DNA from 3 places in the Brevibacillus brevis NBRC 100599 genome. Region 1 is predicted to be linked to each of the others. Evidence: predicted binding sites of a transcription regulator. Region 1 holds the regulator's gene; each other region holds the start of a gene.
What was found. Region 1 encodes LexA, which represses DNA repair genes until DNA is damaged. Its sites were predicted from a motif close to CGAACATATGTTCG; they were not measured.
Positions count from the first base shown of each region.

Region 1 (7,838 bases):
GAAATTGGTTATCCTTGCTGCCTAACAGAGTCAGATCAGCTATCTTGTCTTGCAGGCCTTTATGTGCTTTTTTACTCGCTAGGATCGTTTTCGCTACGATCGCAATCGTTTTGAAGCCTTCCGACTGGTAGTCTGCCACACGCGAAGAGATGTCCTCCCACAGTTGCGCTCGTGAACGAGCCTTGACCATGATTGGTTTTTCACCATGACGCAAAACCGGTTTTGCCAATACCGTCTCGGGCAATTCAATTTGCCGCAACACTTCGTTAGCACAGCGCATAATCTCAATTGTCGAACGATAGCTTTGCGACAACGTATAATAGGAAGGAAACAGCTGCGCAAATATCCCCTTGGTCAACTCTTCCCAAGCATGAATTCCTCGGTAGCTATGAATGCCTTGCGCAATATCTCCCACGATCGTGAGCGAGTTTCGCTTGGTTGCCAATGCAATGACAGCTATTTCTAACGCACTCAAGTCTTGTGCTTCATCCACGACCGTATGATCAAAATGCTCCGCCTTATTCATTCCTTCCACAATATGCTGCAAGTATAGCAATGGCGCGATATCTTCGGGCTCCAATCGCTCCTCTGCAAACAGCGCAGCACTTGACTGAGTCACATCACGCACAACTTCGTCTGAAATGTCAGCAGGTGCGAGTTTGCGCAGCAATTCCTCATCAGCAATCAGCTCGCGATAAGCTGTGAAGATTTCCAGTCTTGGAAACGAAGTCAGGTACGTATCCAGGATTTGCTCCAGCATTTTCTCGAATTTGTACAAGCCTTCTTTGTCCAAATCGACTTTTCGTTCTCGTAAATGGGCAAATAATTGCTTGTTCATTTCTTGTTTTAAATGCTTGCGAAGCGCTTCTACTCGACGATGATACGGCATATTGGCGAATTGCTCCAAGAAGCATTGGCGAATAAAATCACCCGGAATGGAAAAGACTTGCTTTGTTTTGTTGTATAAAAAGCTGAGTTTCTTAAAAGGGATTCTCGTTTCGACGATATGCCGAATGTATTGCTCCAGCGCCTCCCGACAAGCGAGCGATCCTTTGAAGCGAAGCCTGTTTCGCGTCATTTCTTGCTGGCGCTCGTCCTGCCCTTCTTCGAAGAACAATTGAAGAGGCTTATCGGGACTCACGATTCTCCACCCTTTTGGCAGCAGAGGCTTCACAAGACGCGCTGCCCAATCTACAAAGGTAGACTGTTGAACGTCATCGACTCCCAACTCCGGCAAAACCTCGGATATATAGGTAAGAAACATCCGGTTTGGCGCAAACACCATGAATTTTTTGGACATCATGGAATCCTGGAAGTTATAAATCAAATAGGAGAGCCGGTGCAGCGCAATCGTCGTTTTTCCGCTCCCCGCTACACCTTGCACGACAATGGGCCGTTCTTTTTCCGCCCGAATAATATCATTTTGCTCGGATTGAATGGTAGCGACGATGTCTTTTAGTCTGCTATCGTTCGCCTGATTTAAATTGGCTGCCAAAAATTCATCGATGAAGCCCTCCTGCAAAAACTCGTCAGGATGCCCCATTTCGCGGTTAATTGTTTCTTTTACCGCTCCATCATAGATACCGACGATCTTCCCGTCTTCAATCGCAAAATTACGCTTTAATCGAACTTCTCCACGCACGATCTCGCGTCCCATCCGATAAAACGCGTCTTTGCTCTCACCAGAATAATAAAGACTGGCGATAGGCGCACGCCAATCCACGACGACAGAATCAAATGTATCGCTGCGTACAATTCCCCGTTTTCCTATGTAGACCTGATCCAGCTCGTAGATTTCATCCTTCAAGAAGTCCACTCTGCCGAAATAAGGCTTCTCTCGCCCCTGATCTTCCAGGTAGCGCAAATCCTTTGCCTTTTTAGAGTTAACGACCTGTTTCACATAGTCATCGGTTGCCTCGCGAATTTCATTGCGAAGCTGCTCCATTTCTTCATCAATAGCTGAAATGGTTTCATCCAGCTTTTTTTGTTCCCATTCATAATCACGATGCTGTGTACTCACCTTCATTCCCCCTCACATGTATCGTGTACGTATCAGGACCATTGCCTAGCCAGCCATATTCCAACCGCACATGAAAGTAGACCGACTCCCAAACTGAGAAGAGCATATAATGTGCCCCGCAACAGATGTCCTTCTCCCCAAAAAGTGACCACTTCCAAGGAGAAGCTAGAGAAAGTCGTAAATCCTCCCATGACACCCGTTGCAAATAAGAGATAGAGTGTTGGAGATAAAATGCCACGTTCTTTCCCCAGCACGAACAAGATGCCAATGATCAAGGATCCACAAACATTGGCGATCCAGGTTCCCCACGGCCATTCCGGCTGATTTGCGAGTAAAGACAATAGGTAGCGCACAAGAGAGCCAACTGCTCCGCCAACCGCCACAGCTATCCACGCCATCGCTTTCCCTCCCTGGCTATCAAAGCGTTATGTATGTCACAGAAAAAGACACCCTAGCGTCAAGCGAGGATGTCTGTCGTATCAGTAATTGTTATCTTACTGTTTTGGCTTATTTTCTTCAAGGTCTTCCACATAACGGATGGAATCCAAATTTGCTCTCAGTGAAAGCTTAACGGCGTCAATGTACTTTTGGCGCAATGCTTTTTGCTCGAGCTTTTCCTCTTCGGTTAAACCTTCTTCGCGAGATTTTTTGACCAATTCGTTAATGCGTTTAATTTCTGCGTCAGATACCACTGCTGGTTCCTCCCACTCTGTAGTAGTGCCGCTTCATTATACCACATTCGAGTGATCCCGCAAGACAGCCGAACACTTACGGCATATCAGGCATGATCAGAGTCTGACCCGGGTAAATCCAGTTGCTATCCAAGCCGTTCGCTTCCTTAATTTCTATGATATAGTCACGAACATCCGTATGCTGATCTGAGTAGCGAACAGCTAACGACCATAGACTATCTCCGGATTGTACGGTTACTTCTATGCCTTGTGGCTCGTCCATTGGTGAAGCAGCAAACACTAGTTCGGTCAACAAGTAAAAAAAGAGAGTAAATGTAATAAGAAACAAGAGTGCTTGACCTCTCGTGATACCAAAACGAACACGACGTTCTTCTTTTTTCTCGAAACGATTACGTACTGTCGATGAATTCATGATAATGGCCTCCTTACAAACATACGTTCTGTTCTCTTGTAAGCTCATAATAAATGAGAACATATGTTCATGTCAACAACGAAACGAACTTATGTTTGTCGAACGCAAGCTCCCATGGTATAATATAGGAAAATATGTTCGAGAAATCAGGGGTGTCTTTCTATGTCAAAATTATCGAGTAGACAACAAGCCATCATCGAGTTCATACGAAAGGAAGTTCGTGATAAAGGATATCCGCCTTCTGTACGTGAAATTGGAGAGGCAGTTGGCCTCGCTTCCAGCTCAACGGTACATGGTCATTTGGCACGCTTAGAGAAAAAAGGCCTCATTCGTCGAGATCCTACCAAACCTCGCGCCATCGAATTGCTTTCAGATGAAGATCGTTTTCAAGACAATTTCGAAGACTCTGTCGTCCGTGTGCCAGTAATCGGAAAAGTAACCGCTGGACAACCCATTACAGCCATTGAGGATGTGGAAGAATACTTCCCGCTTCCAGACAATATCGTGACTTCCGACAAGGTCTACATGCTGCGCGTCTCCGGGAATAGCATGATTGATGCCGGGATTCTCGACGGAGACTACGTCATTGTTCGCCAACAGCACGTAGCGAACAATGGTGACATTGTCGTAGCTATGACAGAAGAAGATGAAGCGACCGTCAAAAGATTTTTCAAAGAAAAGAACCACTTCCGTCTCCAACCGGAAAATGCCACGATGGAACCGATCATTCTGGAGCATGTCACCATTCTCGGTAAAGTCATTGGTGTCTATCGCCTCATTCACTAGTTTCCACGTAAAAAAGGACAGCCTCGGCTGTCCTTTTTGTTTTCTATATGTTATCTGGCGATAAAAAACCAGATGATCATCGTAACTTGCAAGATGACTTTTACGACCGCACTGCCCAAAAATCCAATTAGTGAGCCTACCCCCGCTTTCACTGCTCGCTCCATTGACTGCTTCTGTACCATCAACTCTACGAGAACGACGAATACGAACGGCAAGATCAGCATACCAAACGGTGGGAAAACGAAAATCCCGAGGATAATTCCGGCGGCAGCAGCTATGGACGACCACTTGGACCCCCCGTACTTTTTCACAAAGTACATGTTCGTCAGCAAGTCAGCACCGTAAAGCAGAATGCTTAGAACGACCATTCCCCACCAAAAGGATGCCGGCAATCCCGCTCCAGGATCTGCAATGAAAAAGTGATAGAGCAAAAAGCCCCCCCACAACAAGATCGTATCAGGTAAAACGGGCAAGAAAATTCCTGCGATGCTTAGCAGGAACAATAACACAACCACGACCCACAAAAATATTTCCATCCACTACACTCCCTTCATTTAGGTATACGAGTGATTACCAATTTCGTTGCGCGTTTATTCACTTTTGTCTACACTATTTTAAAAGAAAGTAGACATGGGGGTAGTTTCATGAAAAATTGGCATGATCTCTCTTACCTGGGCAGAGGAACGATGCGCCAAAAAGCGGCGTGGAAAGCGATTCAACAGACGCATATCATGGAAGTACTAGCCGATTACCGTCCAGTGCTTGCCGGAACCATCCCATTGGACATTGATGTTGAGCAAAGCGATCTGGATATTATTTGTGAGAGTCGTGATCTGGATCAGTTTGAGCAGGTTGTCCGTAAAGCGTTTGGCTGCTTAACCAGCTTTGAAGTGACAAAACTCGATCTAAAAGGGATTCCCACGTGCGTTATTTCGTTTTTCACAGCTGGCTTTTGGTTTGAATTGTTTGCTCAACCGGTTGCAGTCGAAAAGCAAAACGCCTATCGTCATATGGACATCGAAGCACGATTATTACATATAGGGGGCTTGGATGCGTGTATACATATCAGGGCTCTGAAGCAAGACGGCCTCAAAACAGAACCTGCATTTGCTCGATACTTTCATATTCCGGGTGATGATCCGTATGAGGCCTTGTTGCAATTGGAGTCGTTGACCGAACAGGAATTACGCCAAAGAGTTCAGCCCCTACGAAAGGATTAATCTGCTAGCAAATCTATCAACTTGCTGGGATCATAAGGGGTAAACAGTGACTGGCGTTGCAACCGATCATTAAGGAGGACATACTATATGGATTGGCTGATAGAGCTACCGCTCCTCACTGGAGAGAATCGGGTAGAAACAAACGTCGACTTCTCATTTAAGAGATTCGAGTCAAGTGGGCTTCAGGAGCCCCCAGATTTTATCCATGATATCGTCCTGCAATGGGCCATCGCCCCTTTTGTTGTTCATGAACATACTGCTTATCGGATTCCGGCCCACAACGATCCCGAGATAGAAGCGTATGCTTCCGTCAATTTCACAAGCCTGTTTACGAAAGTACGGGGAATATGCACAAATGGAAAGATGGAGGAAATTAGGCTGGAGGATTTAAAGCCGAATATAAAGCGTTCTTTTATCGAATCGGTCATACATACAAGTAAGATTAATCCTCTGGTAAGCGATTTTTATCTACAGGGAGAATGTGAACGTAGTAATCTCCTAAGCATAAAGCTGTTCCAAATAGACAGGGATTCCTTTATCAAGCAGACTACCTACCTTCCCCAACCGGATCACAAAAGGCTCTGGGACTTTATGAATAGACCATTCAAAACGTGTGACGAGGTCTCCATATCCCCCACGAACTGGGTGCTCAGTGACTACCTGCTAGAATCCCCCTTTCTCCTATTTCTCTCACGCTATGCAAGTGAGGTTGTTTTAACGGTGAACGAAAAAGATCAGAATGTTACTATGGTTTCATTTAAAGAGTAATCAGGGCACTCAGCTGGCCGACGTAACCAGCTTCCTGTTCTCAGGATTACCGACTTTTTGTTTTTTGTATTCAGCTTTCGTCTCTCGTTAGCGTAAACTTTTCTTCATTCTAAAATTCATCAGCTTAGTGCTATTGCGTTCAACGATTTGCGATTTTACTACGATGTACCCTTTTCTTTCAAAAAAGGGTCTAGCGGTAATACTCGAATCGGTTTCTATTTCGGTTAGACCTAATTTTTTGGCTTCAGATTCAAGTGTGTCTACCAATGCTGAAGCAATTCCTTGCCCCTGATGCTCTTTATGAACAAATAATCTATCCAGGTAACCTTGTACACTCATGTCAGAAAAGCCCACGATATAACCATTCATTTCAGCAACATAGGAAATATTACTCGTCAGAGCTTTCAACCAGACCTCTTTCCTCTGCTTCAAATCCGCTAGGGAAGCCCAAGCATTTACTTGTTCTTGCGTGTAGTCTTGCTTATTTATGGTATGTACGGTCTCATAAAATAAAGTGATGATCTGGTCAATATCCGTCTCATGAAATCTTCGAAGTAGCATGGAAACTCCCCCTAGAGTATAACGTGGCTACCGAATCATGCCGGTAGCCGCGTCTCGTTTGTTTATTGTAGCATCGTTCCCCCGATAGTTTACGCTCATTTATTCACATGGATATGTACTTTTCGTTACCTTAACAACCACACCGCATTGTTGCGTCCAACAATTGGGGGCCGTTCATTTGCGGTCTGCTTTTTTGTGAAGAACTGAAAGATCACCTTACTCCACTGATTGAACCACCGAATGCCGTGATGCCATTCTGGATAATACAAACACAGCAATGATGGCGATGAGTACGCCGAGTACGCCGAACCAGGTAATGGATGCTAAAGAAACACGGTTAACGATCAGCCCGCCAATTCCTGCGCCGACAGCCATGGCAAGCTGCATCATGGAACTGTTCAAGCTCAGCATGACGCCCGTGGATTCAGGAACAAGCGAAACTAGGTTAAATTGCTGCGCGGGAGCAGATGACCATGCGGCAAAAGACCAGAGGATCAAAATGGCGAATACGGCAATGACCGACTGTCCGACTAAAGATAGCAAAATCAACGAAATGACGTGAAGCACCATCCCAGAAACGAGCGTGTATTTGATGCCATGTTTATCCGCACTGTAGCCGCCGACTTTCGAGCCAATCAAACTGGCAACGCCGAACACGAACAGAGCTGCGCTAATCAATGATTCATGTAAATGAGTTACCTCTAGCAGAAAAGGGGATAAGTAAGTATAGACGAGGGAATATCCTCCCAACCAGAAAAAAGTAATCGCTAAAGCAACCAAAACCTGACGTTTTTTTAACAAAGCAAATTGTTTGATCAGAGGGATAGGCTTGTCGCCCTGCATACGTGGTATAACTCCAGCAATGACAAGCATGGCCAAGCCCGCGACAATCGCAATGGCCAGAAATACCGCTTTCCAGCCAAAAGCAGAGGCTATCATTCTGCCCAGCGGGACGCCGATGATGAGCGATGCGGTAATGCCCATGGTGACGTTCGCGATGGCGCTGGCCTGCTTACCTGGCGGAGCAATTTTGGCGGCGATACTTAGCGCGTTAACTGTGACCACCCCGGCGCCTAACGCCGTAATGATTCTCGCGGTAATGAAGAAACCAAAGTCAGACATTATAAATGTCAGCAGGTTTGCGGCAATAAAGAGGCCCAGCGAATAAAGTAGGAGCTTAAGCCGGTCCATTTTGGCCGTCAGCGCCATCAAAATAGGAGTGCCGACCGCATAGGCCAGGGAATAAACCGTAATGAGCTGACCTGCTGCCGCAACGTTTGTTCCCAATGTTTCTGCAATTCGGTCTAATATTCCAGAAACGATGTAATTGGATGTTCCAACTAAAAAGCTGATCAAGGCTAGAACGTAAACTTTCCAAG
Region 1 is NC_012491.1:3,520,574-3,528,411, forward strand. Features, by position in the region: gene BBR47_RS16635 (HelD family protein) at 1-2,020, opposite strand, end outside; gene crcB (fluoride efflux transporter CrcB) at 2,053-2,418, opposite strand; gene BBR47_RS16645 (DUF896 domain-containing protein) at 2,515-2,712, opposite strand; gene yneA (cell division suppressor protein YneA) at 2,789-3,124, opposite strand; gene lexA (transcriptional repressor LexA) at 3,287-3,910, shown strand; gene BBR47_RS16660 (DUF456 domain-containing protein) at 3,961-4,446, opposite strand; gene BBR47_RS16665 (DUF4269 domain-containing protein) at 4,555-5,130, shown strand; gene BBR47_RS16670 (hypothetical protein) at 5,218-5,898, shown strand; gene BBR47_RS16675 (GNAT family N-acetyltransferase) at 5,986-6,459, opposite strand; gene BBR47_RS16680 (MFS transporter) at 6,676-7,838, opposite strand, start outside.

Region 2 (7,838 bases), 1.6 Mb from region 1:
AGCGACTCGGCTGGTTTGCCTTGGTAGTAAATGACTTCGCCTTCCGTCTCGTCGACGGCCTCACGCACATCATCAGACTCTTTTGTATAGCCATAATACGCTTGTTCGAAAACCGTATCGGACACATTGGCAACACCATACTTATTGCCTTGCCACACAGCACGAGTTCTCGACAGGACTGCCTGCGTTTTCAATGCTTCTATTGGCCAGCCTGGAGCCATTTCAGAGCCAACGACGCCATACAGATACTCTTCCATCGGAAGCTCATTTACTAGCGTCAAGTGACCATTGTATTCCGACAGCTCCATCTCACCCCGATATGTGCGCTGCTCTCGTTCCACAACGCCAATCACCGCTTCATCGTCTGCTTTATTCGCTTCAACGGTCAGCTTAACTTGAGGGGAGAATACATACTTCCAAATCACTTCATCCGATGATCCGTATACATCCTGCTTCAATATAACATATGAATGGCTGTCTGGCTCCTGATAGGAGAAAGAAGGGAATGCAGCGTTTGCTCTTCGTTTCAATTCTTTCAAAGCATCAGGACTAACCTCATCACCGATCCAAACCGCATACTTTACTTTATCCCCCTCTGATACCATCACGGGATAAGCAGGAATACCCGCTGCTTCAAAGGACGCTTGCCATTCTTGCGCTTCCTTTAAGCTTTTGAATTTACCCGCTTCGAGTCGATGCGGGCCTTTTACCAGCGGATTCTGCCCGATTGCTTGGGCAACTGTTTTTGCCTGATTCGCAGCAGCCTGATACGTGTCGTACGTTCCGCTTACAACCTGATAGACGGTCTGACCGTTACGTTTTGCCACCTGGATCGAACCCTCGTATTTTCGTTGGCTCAATTGCTGTGCAATCTGCTGTGCGCGATTCCAGTCACCTGTTTCGGCAACGATCAGATGATATTCATCAACTCGGTAACGAGCTGCATCTCCCTTTAATTCGGGTAAATCTGTCTTGCCTTCGGGTCCATTGAGCACGACCTCCATTCCATTTGCAGCAGTTAGCGTAACGGAAGGAACTACTCCTCGATATCCTTGTCCTGTATCCACAAATAGCGCAACCCTAATATTGTCGCCGGCTGCCTGCGCTGGTTCATGTCCTCCTACGAGAACTACTGATAGCAGGCCCACCGAAAGGACTTTCCCCATCCATTTCTTTCTCATGTCGTCCATTGTCCTTTCTTCACCTGATTTTCAACAAAAATTGGCATGTCTTCCCACTTGTTTTTTCGACAATCGTCGGCTGATCTCCTGCCTTTTTCGTAAAATGGGACCAAACGCCCGCACACACAAAAAAACCACCGGAACGATGAGCTCCGATGGCCTACACACTTGCTTATTTAAACAACCGAAATAGATACATGCCAAGAGACAGGACGATGCTAATCACAATACAAGTCACAATCGGAAAGTAGAATTTGACGTTTTCCTTTTCTACCACGATATCTCCCGGCAAACGTCCCAGCGGCAAAAATCTGCCTCCTACCTGCCACAACAGACCGATTACGATTAAAGCAGCACCACCAATAATAAGTAGCTTGGCTACAGGATTCACGATTTCATCTCCCGACCAAAGTGTTGGTACGCACTTGGGGTGAGTACACGCCCCCGTGGCGTCCGCTGCATAAAGCCAATCTGCATGAGGTACGGCTCGCAAACATCTTCCACCGTCTGTGACTCTTCTCCGATTGTTGCTGCGATCGTATCCAGTCCAACCGGCCCACCGTCAAAACGATCAATAATCGCTAGCAACAGTTTGTGGTCAATATGATCGAGACCGCAGGCATCTACTTGCAATCTTTCCAGCGCTTCTTTGGCAATCTCTGTCGTAATGACGCCTTCGCCTTTTACTTGGGCAAAATCGCGAACCCGCTTCAGCAAACGGTTTGCCACCCGGGGTGTTCCCCGTGAACGTCTGGCAATCTCCTCTGCCCCGCCTTCTCGAATGACGACCTGCAGGATGTCGGCTGCCCGTGAAACGATAAAGGTCAGTTCCGGAACAGTATAGAATTCCAAGCGATTGACAACCCCAAAGCGATCTCGAAGCGGCGCGGAGAGCATTCCAGCCCGCGTCGTAGCCCCGACTAGTGTAAATGGCGGTAAATCCAAACGAACACTGCGAGCGCTTGGCCCTTTACCGATAATGATGTCCAGCGCAAAATCCTCCATCGCCGGATACAGAACTTCCTCGACGCTTCGGTTCAGTCTGTGAATCTCGTCAATAAACAGGACATCGCCTTCTTGCAAATTCGTCAAAATCGCTGCCAAATCACCGGGGCGTTCAATTGCTGGACCAGAAGTCGTGCGGATATTCACACCCAGCTCATTTGCAATAATTTGCGACAGAGTCGTCTTCCCCAGACCAGGAGGACCGTACAGCAGTACGTGGTCCAACGACTCTTTCCGCATTTTGGCCGCTTCAATAAAAATTTTCAGGTTTTCCTTCACATGCTGCTGACCGATGTATTCGTTTAAATAACGAGGACGGAGGCTCAGCTCCGCCGCATCTTCTTCCCAATTCATATGCGTCGTGATGATCCGAGAATCCAAAATCCTACCCCCTCATGAGCAACGCAAGCCCTTGTTTGATGAGCTTTTCTACACCATCGCCCTCTTTTGATTTCTCAGACAGCGTGTTTCTGATTTTTTGCAGTTCACCATCAGAGTAACCCAGTGCAGTCAATGCATCGAGCGCTTCGTTCAGTGCAGACACAGCTTGCTCGCCTGCTGTCAAATCACCCGCTGCAACAGTCAAAATCGCAGATGGTGTGTACCCTACCAATTTATCCTTCAAATCGAGGATAATGCGTTGGGCCGTCTTTTTCCCAATCCCCGGAAATTTCGTCAAATAGGTAACATTCTCCTGTTGAACCGCCATCACTAGCTGCTCAGGCGTTGCAGCGGCCAGAATAGCCAATCCGCCCTTTGGACCAATTCCGCTAACATCGAGCAGCTTGCGGAACAAATCGCGTTCGTCACGGGTAGCGAAGCCGTACAGCAGGATGGCATCTTCCCGCACGTGGTGGTGGGTAAACAATTTGGTTTTGTTGCCTTCATACCGAACGAATTGGTACGGGTTTGGGCAAAACAGTCGATAACCAATTCCACCCGTTTCGATAACTATGTATTCCGAATCGAGATAACTAAGTGTACCTTCTACAAAATCAATCATTTCTTGACCCCTTCCGAAATGGAAATGAACGCTCGAAACTGTGCGTGCGTAATCGCAATGCCCAATGCGTCCGCCACGTCGTCAGGCTTTGGTACTTCTTTTAACCGCAATAGGAGCTTCGTCATTTCCTGTATTTGCTTCTTCTCTGCTCCCCCGTATCCAGTCACAGCTTGCTTGACCTGCATCGGGGTATATTCATAGACCGGCACACCAGCCAGCTCTGCTGCAAGGATAATAACCCCTCGCGCTTGACCAACTGTAAAGGCCGTCGTCACGTTTTTATTAAAGAAAAGCTTTTCGACGGACATTTCATCGGGACGATAGGTTTCCAGAAGGCTCTGCATTGCCTCAAAAATCTGTTTCAATCTAAGCGGTACTGGCAATCCAGCTTCTGTTTGAATGCTTCCATATTGGACGGGACGCAATTGGCTGCCCTCTTTATCCACAACCCCGAAGCCAACAATCGCAATGCCAGGGTCAATTCCTAAAATGCGCATAGTCCACTCTCCGTGAGCAAAGATTCTACTCTCTACTGTAACACAAAGCACCCAAAAAGCGAACGTGTATTTCCATTTCATATCCAAGTTCAAAAAGTCGACTTTTGAACAGAAATATAAAAAAACCCGCTCCCAATAAAAGGAACGGGTTATACGGCGTCTGTTAGTGTTTGTTCATTCCGAATGAATCCGACACATCATGCTGCATGTGGGCATAGTCGTCTACGCCACTTTGCATGTGCTCTTTGATCTTATTGATCTGTTGGTAATTGAGCTTGTTGTGCCCCTGGTTCAACTGAACGTACAAACGCTGATGGAACTGGTCTTTGTAGCTACCTCTAGGCATGGTAGACATGGTCTAAAGACTCCTCCTTCGATCACCGTATGAAATCAGTATGGCGTAAGCGCAATGGTGTTATGATACCAAGATTTACGCCACATATGTCAGACATCTTATTGAAACGATAAGCTGTGGAGGTGTTGGTTGTTGCGCAGCAAAGTCCTTATTTTTTGTATCTATTTTCTCGCAATCGCACTGTCCATGCCATACTATGCGCTTGCCAAGATCAAGAATGACATCATGGTCACCGTATCGGTGTCACCCGATTCCTCCTTCCAAACGACCATGTCCTTCCCTGATCAAAAGCAATTTACGAAGCGGATATTGGGCTCTGCTATCGAAGTTGCCTCCTATAACCCACACTGGGTACGCGCTACATTGACCGTAAAAAAACGAATGTATGTATATGATCACGATGGTCAGCTTTATGAAAAAGAAATGCCACGTCGCTATGTGTTGGCAAATGATGTTCGCCAGCAGATCGAAGAAATGGTCAAGTCCGTAGAGGCAGTCCATTTTGCACAAGCCATTCCTTGGGAACAGGTGAAAAAAACGTTAAAACGGATGGAGTTCGGTACGGTAATTGATTTAGAGACAGGACAACGTTTTGATGTCCAGCGCAGAGCAGGTAGTCGCCATGCCGATGTTCAACCGTTGACGCGCAAGGATACACAGATCATGAAGAACATTTATCAGGGAAAATGGTCGTGGAAGCGCAGAGCCATTCTGGTAGAGGTAGACGGTACTTATTTTGCAGCGTCTATGCACGGAATGCCTCATGGTGCTGGTGCGATTAAGGGAAATGAATTCCCGGGGCATTTTTGCATCCACTTTTTTGGCAGCTCCACCCATCGACGCTCAGAGCCCGATCCCAGTCACAGCATGATGATTCTCAAAGCCTCCGGAGCACTTGCAACTACACTAAAAGGGGCGTCACCTGAAGAATTGGTCGGCTATTTCCTCACCGCTCTGCATGAGCACGACACCCATTCGATGCGAATGACAACAGACGGTTTCACACTTCCAGAAGAACTGTCCGCGATCGAATCTGTGCGAACGTCAGAAATCGTCATCCCTTCAGACGAACGTGGTCCCCTCTTGATAGAGGTTCCTGTTCGGCTCGCGTACATCGCAGAGGAAGGCGGGAATTTTCGACGAACATGGAAGTTTCTTTTGCGCCGTGAAGTCCCGGGGGAACGCTGGCGAATCATTGCGGTTGAACTAAATCCGTAGCCATGGAAACAAAAATCCCTTTCCAGTCCATACGCGCTTGTTACACGAAAGGCTCGAAAGGGATTTCTTTTCGGTTTACCCGTATTCATTGTCCGCTCCATTGGTATTCGCCATAGGTAGACAATACACTGTTATACTCTGCCAAGTTCCGAATGCGAATCCCCCGTTTCAGATTCTCCCATTCCTCTTTTGGCAGACTCGCTTCCATTTTTGCCGTATCGATTCGATAAAAGGTTTGCACGACATCTTGTTCAGCGGGCAGACCATGAAACAGGGCAAGCATGCCGTCCGCAGCTATTCCGATATGTCCATTCTCCTTGCACGCTGGCGCTATATCCTGCTCGCGTTTCATTAAGAGCATCTTGACGGGCTCGGCTTGTACAATTTCCCATCCATTATAGTTGCCCATGGCGTCTGCCAGTTGATTCGGACGAACCGATACATGATCTTCATCTCGCACCCCACACAAATAATGGCGGGTTAAAACCAGTTCGTACGAATTACCTGCAACTACATCTGCTATACCAGTATGGTTCAGTAAGCGCGTAAGACCTGAATCGTTTCCATCTTTACCCAGAAATACGATGCCGGCTACGACGCCTGTAACGAAAGCTACACCCCACGTCGCGTAAACCATCCATTTTTTCTTCTCAGTCAAATAGAACCCCTTCTTTTATAGACTTTTCTTCCTATCATTGCCACAAAGAAACAGGGGCATACGCGACTAAAGTGGGATTGACGTTATATTTTTTTACTTTTGTCAATACAAAAAATTAATATACTATTTCATCTAGCTATCTATCCAGCCTTCAAATCTAATGATAAACTATTTTTGCTTGGCATTATTGTAAACTTATGGAGGTCATTTCAAACATGAAAAAAACGAACAAAAAAATGCTGACTGCTTTTCTCCTCAGCACTTCTTTGGTTGTTGGCGCACTCTCTTTTCCTCTTACTCCTGTAAGCGCGCAAACAGGTTCTGTCCTCAAGCTCCGCCTTTTGGAAACGACAGATATCCACACCAACATCGTGAACTATGACTACTATCAAGACAAAAACACAGACGAGTTTGGCCTCGCAAAAACAGCGACATTGGTCAAAAAAGCAAGAGAAGAAGCGAAAAACAGCATCCTGATCGACAACGGTGACTTGTTGCAAGGAAACCCATTGGGCGACTACGTGGCAAAAATTGACCCGTTGAAAGCCGGAGATACTCACCCTGCTTACAAAGCAATGAACCTGATGGACTATGATGTTGCCAATATCGGTAACCACGAGTTCAACTTTGGTTTGGACTTCTTGGGCACCAGCTTGAAAGGTGCGAAATTCCCTTATATTAACGCCAACGTCTATGTAGACGACAAGGACAAAAACCCTAACAATGACAAAAACATGTTCACTCCTTACGAAATCCTGGAGCGTACTTTTAAAGATGAGAACGGCAAAGATGTAAAACTCAAAGTAGGCGTAATCGGTTTTGTTCCTCCACAAATTATGCAGTGGGACAAGGCCAACCTGGAAGGAAAAGTAATCGCGAAGGACATCGTGGAAACTGCCAACAAATTCGTACCTGAAATGAAGAAAAAAGGTGCGGACATCATCATCGCAGTTCCTCACTCCGGAATTGGTCCTATCGAGGGTGGTCCTCAATTGGAGAACGCTAGCTACCAGCTGAGCAAAGTAGATGGTATCGACGCGATCTTGTTCGGACACTCCCACTCCGTATTCCCTGGTCCTGGATTCGATAAAATTCCAGGCATTGATGCAGAAAAAGGAACGCTCAACGGTAAACCAGCCGTTATGCCTGGCTTCTGGGGTAACCACCTCGGCGTGATCGACCTGACGCTGAAACAAGAAAACGGAAAATGGAAAGTAGCTGAGTCCGCTACAAAAGTTGTTCCGATTTATGACAAAGCAAACAAAGCATCCTTGGCTGATGCAGACAAAGCTATCGTAGAAGCAGTAAAAGAAGATCACGATAAAACAGTTGACTGGGTTCGCTCCGCTGTAGGGAAAACATCTTCCCCGATCTTCAGCTACTTTGCACTCGTGCAAGATGACCCATCTATCCAGATCGTAACCAATGCACAAAAATGGTTCGTTGAGAAAAACGTGAAGGGTACAGAATACGACGGCATTCCAGTTCTGTCTGCTGGTGCACCATTTAAAGCGGGCGGCCGTAACGGAGTGAGCTACTACTCCAATATCCCAGCTGGTACAATCGCCATCAAAAACGTATCTGACCTGTACATCTACCCGAACACATTAAAAGCGGTTCTGGTCGATGGTGCTACGGTGAAAGAATGGTTAGAGCGCTCCGCTGGACAGTTCAACCAAATCGATGCGAAGAAAACAGATGAGCAACCACTCATCAACGAGTCTTTCCCAACGTACAACTATGATGTAATCGACGGTGTTACTTATCAAATCGATGTTACGCAACCATCCAAATACGCTGTAGATGGAAAAGTAGCAAACAAAGATGCAAACCGCATCAAAAACCTGTCTTATAACGGCAAACCAGTAAAACCTGAAGACAAGTTCATCGTCGTAACCAACAACTACCGTGCAAGCGGCGG
Region 2 is NC_012491.1:1,953,863-1,961,700, reverse strand. Features, by position in the region: gene BBR47_RS09645 (SpoIID/LytB domain-containing protein) at 1-1,190, opposite strand, end outside; gene BBR47_RS09640 (DUF2905 domain-containing protein) at 1,354-1,572, opposite strand; gene ruvB (Holliday junction branch migration DNA helicase RuvB) at 1,569-2,567, opposite strand; gene ruvA (Holliday junction branch migration protein RuvA) at 2,572-3,189, opposite strand; gene ruvC (crossover junction endodeoxyribonuclease RuvC) at 3,186-3,686, opposite strand; gene BBR47_RS09620 (hypothetical protein) at 3,850-4,041, opposite strand; gene BBR47_RS09615 (hypothetical protein) at 4,174-5,259, shown strand; gene BBR47_RS09610 (BofC C-terminal domain-containing protein) at 5,345-5,917, opposite strand; gene BBR47_RS09605 (bifunctional 2',3'-cyclic-nucleotide 2'-phosphodiesterase/3'-nucleotidase) at 6,133-7,838, shown strand, end outside.
Region 2: a site for LexA is predicted at 3,746-3,759, ahead of ruvC (crossover junction endodeoxyribonuclease RuvC). Genes of this name have one in related genera too.

Region 3 (7,838 bases), 190 kb from region 1:
CAAATCCCTCTACAGGCTACCAGTGGGACTTGTCTAATCCAGTGGATGCTCGCTTTTTATCGTTGCATGCCAATCATTTTGTTCCTCCATCATCGCCAGCTCGTATTGGGCAAGAGGGGCATCAAGTGATGTCCTTTCAGGCTTTGCGGCGAGGAATGACGTCGATTTCAGTGAAGTATTGTCGGCCTTGGGATAATGGGGAATGTGGGGAGTTTGTGTTTTATGTTGTTACGATTGTGTAGGATTAGGTTTCAAAAGTATTTACTGTTACTTTATTGGTAGTGAAGTGGTTAGTCTGTATGTGGTGTGTTCATTTACAGGCGCATGCAGACTAACCAATTTTTTACCTCGAAAACTTGACTATTTGACAATTTGGACTGGTGTTGACATCTTTGCAGATGTGACTATGCAGCTAAGAAAACAAACTTTGCATCGAAGCAGCAATAGTTGAGGAACCAAAATTGAGGGAACCAAGACTTTGTTGCTTAGGAAATGAGCAATTTTCTACTGAATGCCAATCGAATCACATCCGAATCATATCCGGATTCTACATATGGGAGCAATCGAACAGAAAGCCTATCACAAAGAAGTATTGAATCAAGATTCTTAGATGACGGAATACCTTCATTAACAACCCTCCAGGTAATTTATCAAAGACATTTCAGCAACATTTTGTCTCAAAAATGTTGTACTAGTAAATTTTATTACCACCTTGAATCTACTTTTATTCGTTTACTCTACTTGATTATTGAATACTGTCTCGCTTTATTATGTTATTAACTTTAGTTCCCTCTTTAAAGAATGGTTTACTTAACCCCCTACTTGTTTTATCCCTTTATCAGATACTGTGCTCTGCTTTGATCATGTCCCCGCTCCATTAAAAAAGTAGCCCTCGGTCCAAGGCTCTGTAACGAATTGCTTCTGCTACATGTGCAGCATCTACACGGGAAGCCCCATCTAGATCTGCAATTGTCCTCGCCACTTTCACAATTCTATCGTATGCTCTTGCACTTAAACCTAATGTCTCGAAGGCAAGCTGCAGCATCTCCTGCCCTTCTTTATCTAGTTGCGCAAATTGGCGTAGTTCTTCTCCATTCATCACACTGTTAAAAGGACATCCGGGACGATATTGGTATCTTTCGCATTGAACAGCTCTCGCTTGTTCTACTCGATGCTGAATGTCTTTTGAGGACTCCTCTGCTTTTCTGTTGTGAAGAAGTTGAACTGGTACTCTCGGCACCTCGATGTGCAGATCGATACGGTCTAACAAGGGACCTGAGAGCTTTGAGCGGTATTTGTAGATTTGTTGAGGGGAGCAAGAGCAGGTTTGCTTCTCTCGAGTACCAAAGAATCCACAAGGGCAAGGTTGAAGATAATACCCTTGGAATATCATTTAAAAAGGAAACACCCTTTTCCCCATTTATAGACATGATAGATGATAGTCCTGGTGGCCGTCTTAGAGCAGCACGTACAGCAAAGCAGATGTACTTGGTCGATCTTGCCGCTGCCACAGGTTTGTGTACAAGAACAATTGGATTAGCAGAAGCTAATAAATTGAAAGTTTCTCCTCCTAGCCTAAGACGACTTTCCAAAGTGCTTGGCGTCTCAGTTGCTTTTCTAGGTTGTTTTGAGAAACTGCCGGAATCAAGTTTAGGGGAACGTATTATTAAAGCTCGATTGTACTATGGGTACACAAAGAGAGAATTTGCTGCGCTTTTAGGAATAAGTGAACGCACTCTATACGAATGGGAACATGATCGCAAGATTCCACCCCCGACGCCCTTAAATGACCTATCGAAGTATTTGGCTATATTAATGAAGGAATAGAATAAAGCGGCCCTTCTGAAATTTTATTTTTGCCAGTAAATCTTTTTACCTTTCTGAACTAGAAAGGTACTAAACGAATAACCGGCTTAGTAATATCAACACGAGTTTCAGTAAACAATATTGCTCGAATGCGTAAACAATTTAGGAAAAATATATAGTACACTCCTACTTGGTACCCTTCGGTAATGACTTACCTAAGTTTCCATGGTAGAAATTAATTAATTGGTTATTCCTGTGCAAACGTTGGATTAAAAGTAGGAGGTTTAATTTTTGTCGGATGATTATACTAGATATCTATGCGAGTTGTACTTTAATGAATTTCCAAATCACAATGACATAAAAAAAGCAGTCATTGATGTATTGGGCGACAGCATGCCTATGTACGATGAAATAGATATGATGAAACTGAACGGGGAAAAGATTGGTTTTAAGTTGTATATAAGACTACCCCAAACTTCTTCCACTCTATTACGAGAAAAATTGAACAGTATTAACGTGATATTTGATGATATTTTTCATCGAGATTTACGACATTACCATCTGGAAATCGATCACAACGGAAAAGAGCATGTGGGAATCGCCATTGAATTGAAAGATAATTCATGGGATCTTTACTATGAGGAAGGTTCATTAGAAGAGAAGCTAAGGCAATCAGATGACTACCCTGATGTAGAGGGCTACGGATTCCTGCTTGGAAAAATTGAAGCATCCGAAATTAAGCAAGCCCCTGAAATTTTCAAAAAGATTGTACTTATGATTTCTGAATAATAAAGGTTACTTCAATAACCCGTCCCCTCAAAATAGGGACGGGTTATTTATTAGCCAGAAATAAAATAATATTGGTGATGGCATCATGCCACTCTTTGTCTAGTTCCGTATTTTGACGTTTGCTTTAATCTGTCTCTGAATGTAAACATACTCGCGACCCTCACTGGTGACAATTGATTATGATACGCCATAGAATGTCTCTCCAATGAGAAGGTTTAAATCTTACTTTTCACAAGCAACTCCGTCTTTGTCACGATCTAACTTCTCTCTGTACCCAGGCTCCCCTCTATAAAGAGGAGCTGCACCTGCTGCTTTTGCCTCACTACAGTTAGCATAATACACTTCCTGTACTGGTTGCTGAGGAGTTGGCTGGGGTTGGGGATTAGGCTGCGGCTTCGGTGAAGTTTGGGTAGCCACGGTGTTTTTACTGGGATCCGGTTCGTTCTTTTTTACAACATCCGAATGGTACCCATCCTCTTGGGCGTAGTTCTCAATTGACCAAATTCCAACTCCGGCTTTTTGTGCTTGTTCTTGAATTTTACGGTACTGTTCAACATATTTCACGTTAGGTACGTACACATACGCGACGCGTGCCAACCCCTTTTCCAGTAATTGCTCTTGAACCGATTTACCATCTACATAAATGTAATAGAGAAGTCGTCCATATTTGTCAGGACCATTATTTACATCCTGTTCAAGCTCCACAGTCTTTTCAGTAAGGAGTTGCTTCGTGAAGTCACTCGCTTCTTTACCGAATGGTTGTACCCCGTATTTAGGGTGCTTCGTTTCAGGAGTATCGACTAGAAGAAAACGTACAGTCTCTTCTTTGTCGTTTATTTTTACTTTGATAGTATCTCCATCCACCACTTCCAAGACCTTTGCTTGAATCCGTTGTGTATTCTGAGTAGTATTTACATCGGTAGCCGCCGAAACTCCCTGCTGATCTGTGGTTACAGTTCGAGAGGAACTAACGGCCTCTGTTTTCGGTGAATTTACTGCTGCAGATATTACATTGGCCGATTCAGTTGTATTACTTGGATTTGGTTTATTATTGGTATCTCTGCCAGCTATCCCAATGATTAATGCTAATATGGCCCATGTTGCCCCTACACGCTTACCAATTTTCCCCAGCCGTTTCCAATCAACAAATACCATTATGTAAGGTACAAAAATCCATCCTAATATCTTTATAAGTTTCAAAATAAGTCCCCCTAATATCCCGACGTATTAGATTTTACCGAGCTGCTTTAATATTTCTGCATTTCGGATATCCTTTACAGCCATAGAATTCACCTTTTGCCCCTTTTCTCAAGACCATCTGGCTACGACACTTGTCGCAGATATGTGTTTTCGATTGGAATTGTGCGATCACCTTTTTAGGGTCTGGTTTTGCTGTAGGGTTCATCAGGAGAATCATTTCAATGAGTGCTTCGCGATTGATCAATTTTACCCCGTTAGAGGCAGCCAGCTTATAAGCAGCATCTGTGAAGTCTCTATTAGTTACTACCCACGAACCCAATGCACCATAATGTTTCATTGCCCCAACGACTTGCTGAATTGCTTCGATCCCAACGTTTTTAGAGTAGCGCTTAGCTTGGACAACTGTTTTAGTGCCATTCTTTTGCAATATCAAATCAGCTCCGAAGTCTCCTGAAGCACGTGTTACTTCTACTTTATACCCTTGCGAACGAAAAAGCAGTCCAAGGTATTGTTCGAATTGTAGGCCATCCATTTTGTCTATTTCGCGTATTCCTGATTTCCTTAATCGCTCTTCTCTTTTTGCGCTCTGAGCAATAGAAATCCAAAGAGCAGCACCCATTACAGCAGCAAAAGCAATTCCACCGATGATAAATGAATTTGTATAGTAATACGCCCCGCCAAATGCAAATAAAGAAAGCAGTCCGACCAACTGGCTTATCGGGTCATCTCCCTTTTTCCTTCTTCGTGCCAAAAGTACAGTCCCCTTTCAAAAATAGTTCTTTCAGCATACTTAATTCCCTATTTTCTAACAAACGAAACAATTATACACAAATATACAAAATAACAAAAACCCACCCTTATTTTTGAATGGGTGGGGAGGTTCGCTGTTGTAATCCTTCGCTATTTACTATGCACGCCCATTCGCTTGCTGCTTGGCGTCGTATAAATAATTGTTAAGGCGAACTTGGCATTCAGCTTTTAAATGCGACACGTTATAGAGACATTCTTCTTGTCGGCCACGGACAGTCACAACTACAGAGTATAGAAAACTATCAGTTGTCCTTTGGATATGAATTTTCCCACCCATCCTCCCAAACTGACTTCGATATTCGTGGTGTTTCCTCTCCGCCCACATTGATATGGTATCCAACATGGGACGATATGACATTTTGAACTGGTCTTGATTAAAGCTTTCGGCATCGAGTGCGATAGCCTTAAACAGCATGCCATACAAGATCGTTTCATGAAGTATATCTCGCCATTGGTCAGGGTGAATCATTGTCTAATACACCCGCTCAACCTGCAGCATTTTTTCAATGGGCACCCACCATACACCATCAACGCGAACGAGCTTGATTTTGTTCTCAATTCGGTCGATGTCTTTAACCACGCCCCATTCCCTACGGATACAGTCCTCGTGCCAACTGACGTTGACCGCATAGTCTTTACGTACGGAGTCGTAAATAATGACATTCATTTCAGCCAAGGCTTCTGAATCAACCGGTGTTAAATGAGTCATAACTTCCTCATAGTGATGTTCATACAGTAGGGTCATTCGAAGTCTCCTCCACCAATCCAGCATCTATCAAATCTCGGAGAATGTCAGGGGCGCATCCAGGACTTGCCCCAGTACGGATTTTGCGTATTGCTTTTAGGTGTTTTTGGGTTAAAACGGGTATTGCTTGGAGTTGGCCATCAATCACTGCTTGGATTGTCTCCATGTTAATCACCCTTTTCACGAACATTTGTTCTTGCATTATATGAGGGCTTACGTTCTGTAATCAAGATAAAAATGTTCCAGCGCTCCATATTATTTACATTTCGTTAGTATTCGTTCCCGAAGTGAAACGAAGCGTGGAGGGAAAGACAAAACGGGTATTTAGTAGTTGGAAAGGTTGGACGTTTAGTGCGCTGGGAAGTCCCTGACGAATAAAAACACCCCTTCCTCTTTGAATACAAAAAAGCTCCCCCGAGTCGAGGAGCTTTTTTTGTATTTGTTTTTATACTTTATAACGGAGACCTATATCAACGGGTTTGCGTGCGTAAAATTCCCACTCTTGACTACCGGTGATTGAAACCTCAAAACCTGCTGCAGTTAGTGCTGATACGCTGAAAGCCCCCGTTGCACTTGCGGCGCTAGTGCTCTTATACGTAATTGTTGCACTTCCGCTGATTTCAACTTCTTGAGTTGGAAATTTATCAGAAGTTGAAATTGCCACTATATCTTTATCCTCTAACGTAGCAGAGTTAGAATTAGTAATCTTCATAGTTTTACTTTCAATAGAATTGATTTGTCTAAAAGAACTATTAGTGTAGATTTTCAACTTCGCGGCCAGTTCTGTAGTTACTGGGCCATCTTTTTTATTATTTTTCACAGTCACTGTAGTGTAATTTCCACTGGCAGCATTAATACCTTTCCCTTGCACAGATTTAACAGATTCGATTGTCTCCGAATATGTCTCCGTTGTTTCACCAGTTTTTCTGTCAATTAATTTAACTGTTGCGGTATCTCCGGTTTCAGTACGAACCATTTCTAGATTAGGCTTCAGTTGAATCTCAACAGAAGTTAACTTCAATTGTACTTCTTGTACACTTTTTGCTGCATGAGCAGTATTAGATAGTCCAGAAGCAGATAAAACTAACGCTCCGCAAAGCAAACTTGCAAAAAGCGACTTAAAATTAAAAAGTTTCACAAGTAACACCCTCCCATTATTTTACATTTTACATTCGTATGGTATAATATGGAAGAAGGTTACGTCAATACGAAGTATTTAAAATTTACTATAAAAGCAAAAAAAGGATGATGATTTCATTATGCAAAAGCCTGATTTTACAGAACTACACCAATATTTCAATGATTTTTCGGCAAGTATTCGAGAGGCAGGCAACAAAACAAGTAGTTCTTTACTCGAAGTTAAAGGAGAAATTGCTTCTCTTAATGCAAATCTAGCTACAACAAATTACCTGCTCATGGGATTATTAATTTTAAATGTTGTTTTACTTTTTGTTGTCTTCTTTAAAAAAAGTAAACAATAGAATTGATGGATAACACCCCCAAAGGAGGGATTACCTTTCAAACTCCAAAGAAAAGTCTCTCTCATTCCAACGTTTAATATGACCGAATGGTAAAATATAGAATGTCTAAACAAGTAATCATGAAAGGAGGAATGTCCGTGAGTACAGTCCCATGCGCAGGATGCGGTCGCCAGTTTGAATACTTGGTTGACTTGGGCTTTTGTGAAGAATGTTTCAAAGAACAACTCAACAAAGAGGAATAAAAATTAAAAAGCCCTCCCCGGATATTTCGAAGGAGGGCTGCACTCGTTAAAATAAGCTTTCAATGGCTTTCAGTATCTGCTGCTGTGCTTCTTCGCCGATCCCTGCATATGTTCCCGCGATCGCCAGCGTCCCAGCCAGAATAAGCAACATAGATTTCTTGTGCTTTTTCAGAAAGTCTTTCATGATTCTACACTCCTCCTCTCAGTCCCACCGTATTATTACTTCCATCCCACTCAACCTGTAGACAAAAGGCGGCAGCCAACTCACGAGCAGGAGCATAAGCTGATCCATCAATCACCCTTTCATTCAGATCCATCCCGTTCACGCGAACGTCCTTCGTCTGTTCAATCCACTCCACTTTTCCACCAGCGGCATTGGCAACCGCACGGACTGGTAGCATAGAAACGCCTTCCTGCAAAAAGCCCGTTGCTGCGAGTAAAGTACCATTCAGATTGATAGCAACCGGAATCTGCTTAGGCTTATCCACTTTCCCCACAGCTTTTTGCAAAAATTGTGAGTAATTTGTGCGGAACGTTCCCATCGGAAATGCAGGACAGTTTTTCCAAGCGTAGCCGGGGTACTCCTGGTGACCAAGCACCTGCTTCATTGTTGGAATCTGTACCTGCAAGTGCTGGATTAGGCGATTGGCGGCATCAAGTTGCTCAGGCGTCGGTTTCTGTGTCCGGAAGTCTCCGACAAGGCAAATGCCTAGCGCATGACGGTTACTGTTGCCAACATGGTAGGAAATTGCCTCTGGATCGTTG
Region 3 is NC_012491.1:3,709,498-3,717,335, forward strand. Features, by position in the region: gene BBR47_RS17585 (protease inhibitor I42 family protein) at 1-242, shown strand, start outside; gene BBR47_RS30415 (ATP-binding protein) at 878-1,270, opposite strand; partial or broken gene BBR47_RS31640 (hypothetical protein) at 1,283-1,393, opposite strand; gene BBR47_RS17595 (helix-turn-helix domain-containing protein) at 1,483-1,827, shown strand; gene BBR47_RS17600 (hypothetical protein) at 2,098-2,595, shown strand; gene BBR47_RS17605 (thermonuclease family protein) at 2,818-3,795, opposite strand; gene BBR47_RS17610 (restriction endonuclease) at 3,830-4,546, opposite strand; gene BBR47_RS17620 (YolD-like family protein) at 5,078-5,350, opposite strand; gene BBR47_RS17630 (hypothetical protein) at 5,796-6,488, opposite strand; gene BBR47_RS17635 (hypothetical protein) at 6,610-6,831, shown strand; gene BBR47_RS31645 (DUF2797 domain-containing protein) at 6,969-7,073, shown strand; gene BBR47_RS31290 (hypothetical protein) at 7,120-7,257, opposite strand; gene BBR47_RS17640 (N-acetylmuramoyl-L-alanine amidase) at 7,262-7,838, opposite strand, start outside.
Region 3: a site for LexA is predicted at 5,534-5,547, ahead of BBR47_RS17620 (YolD-like family protein). Genes of this name have one in related genera too.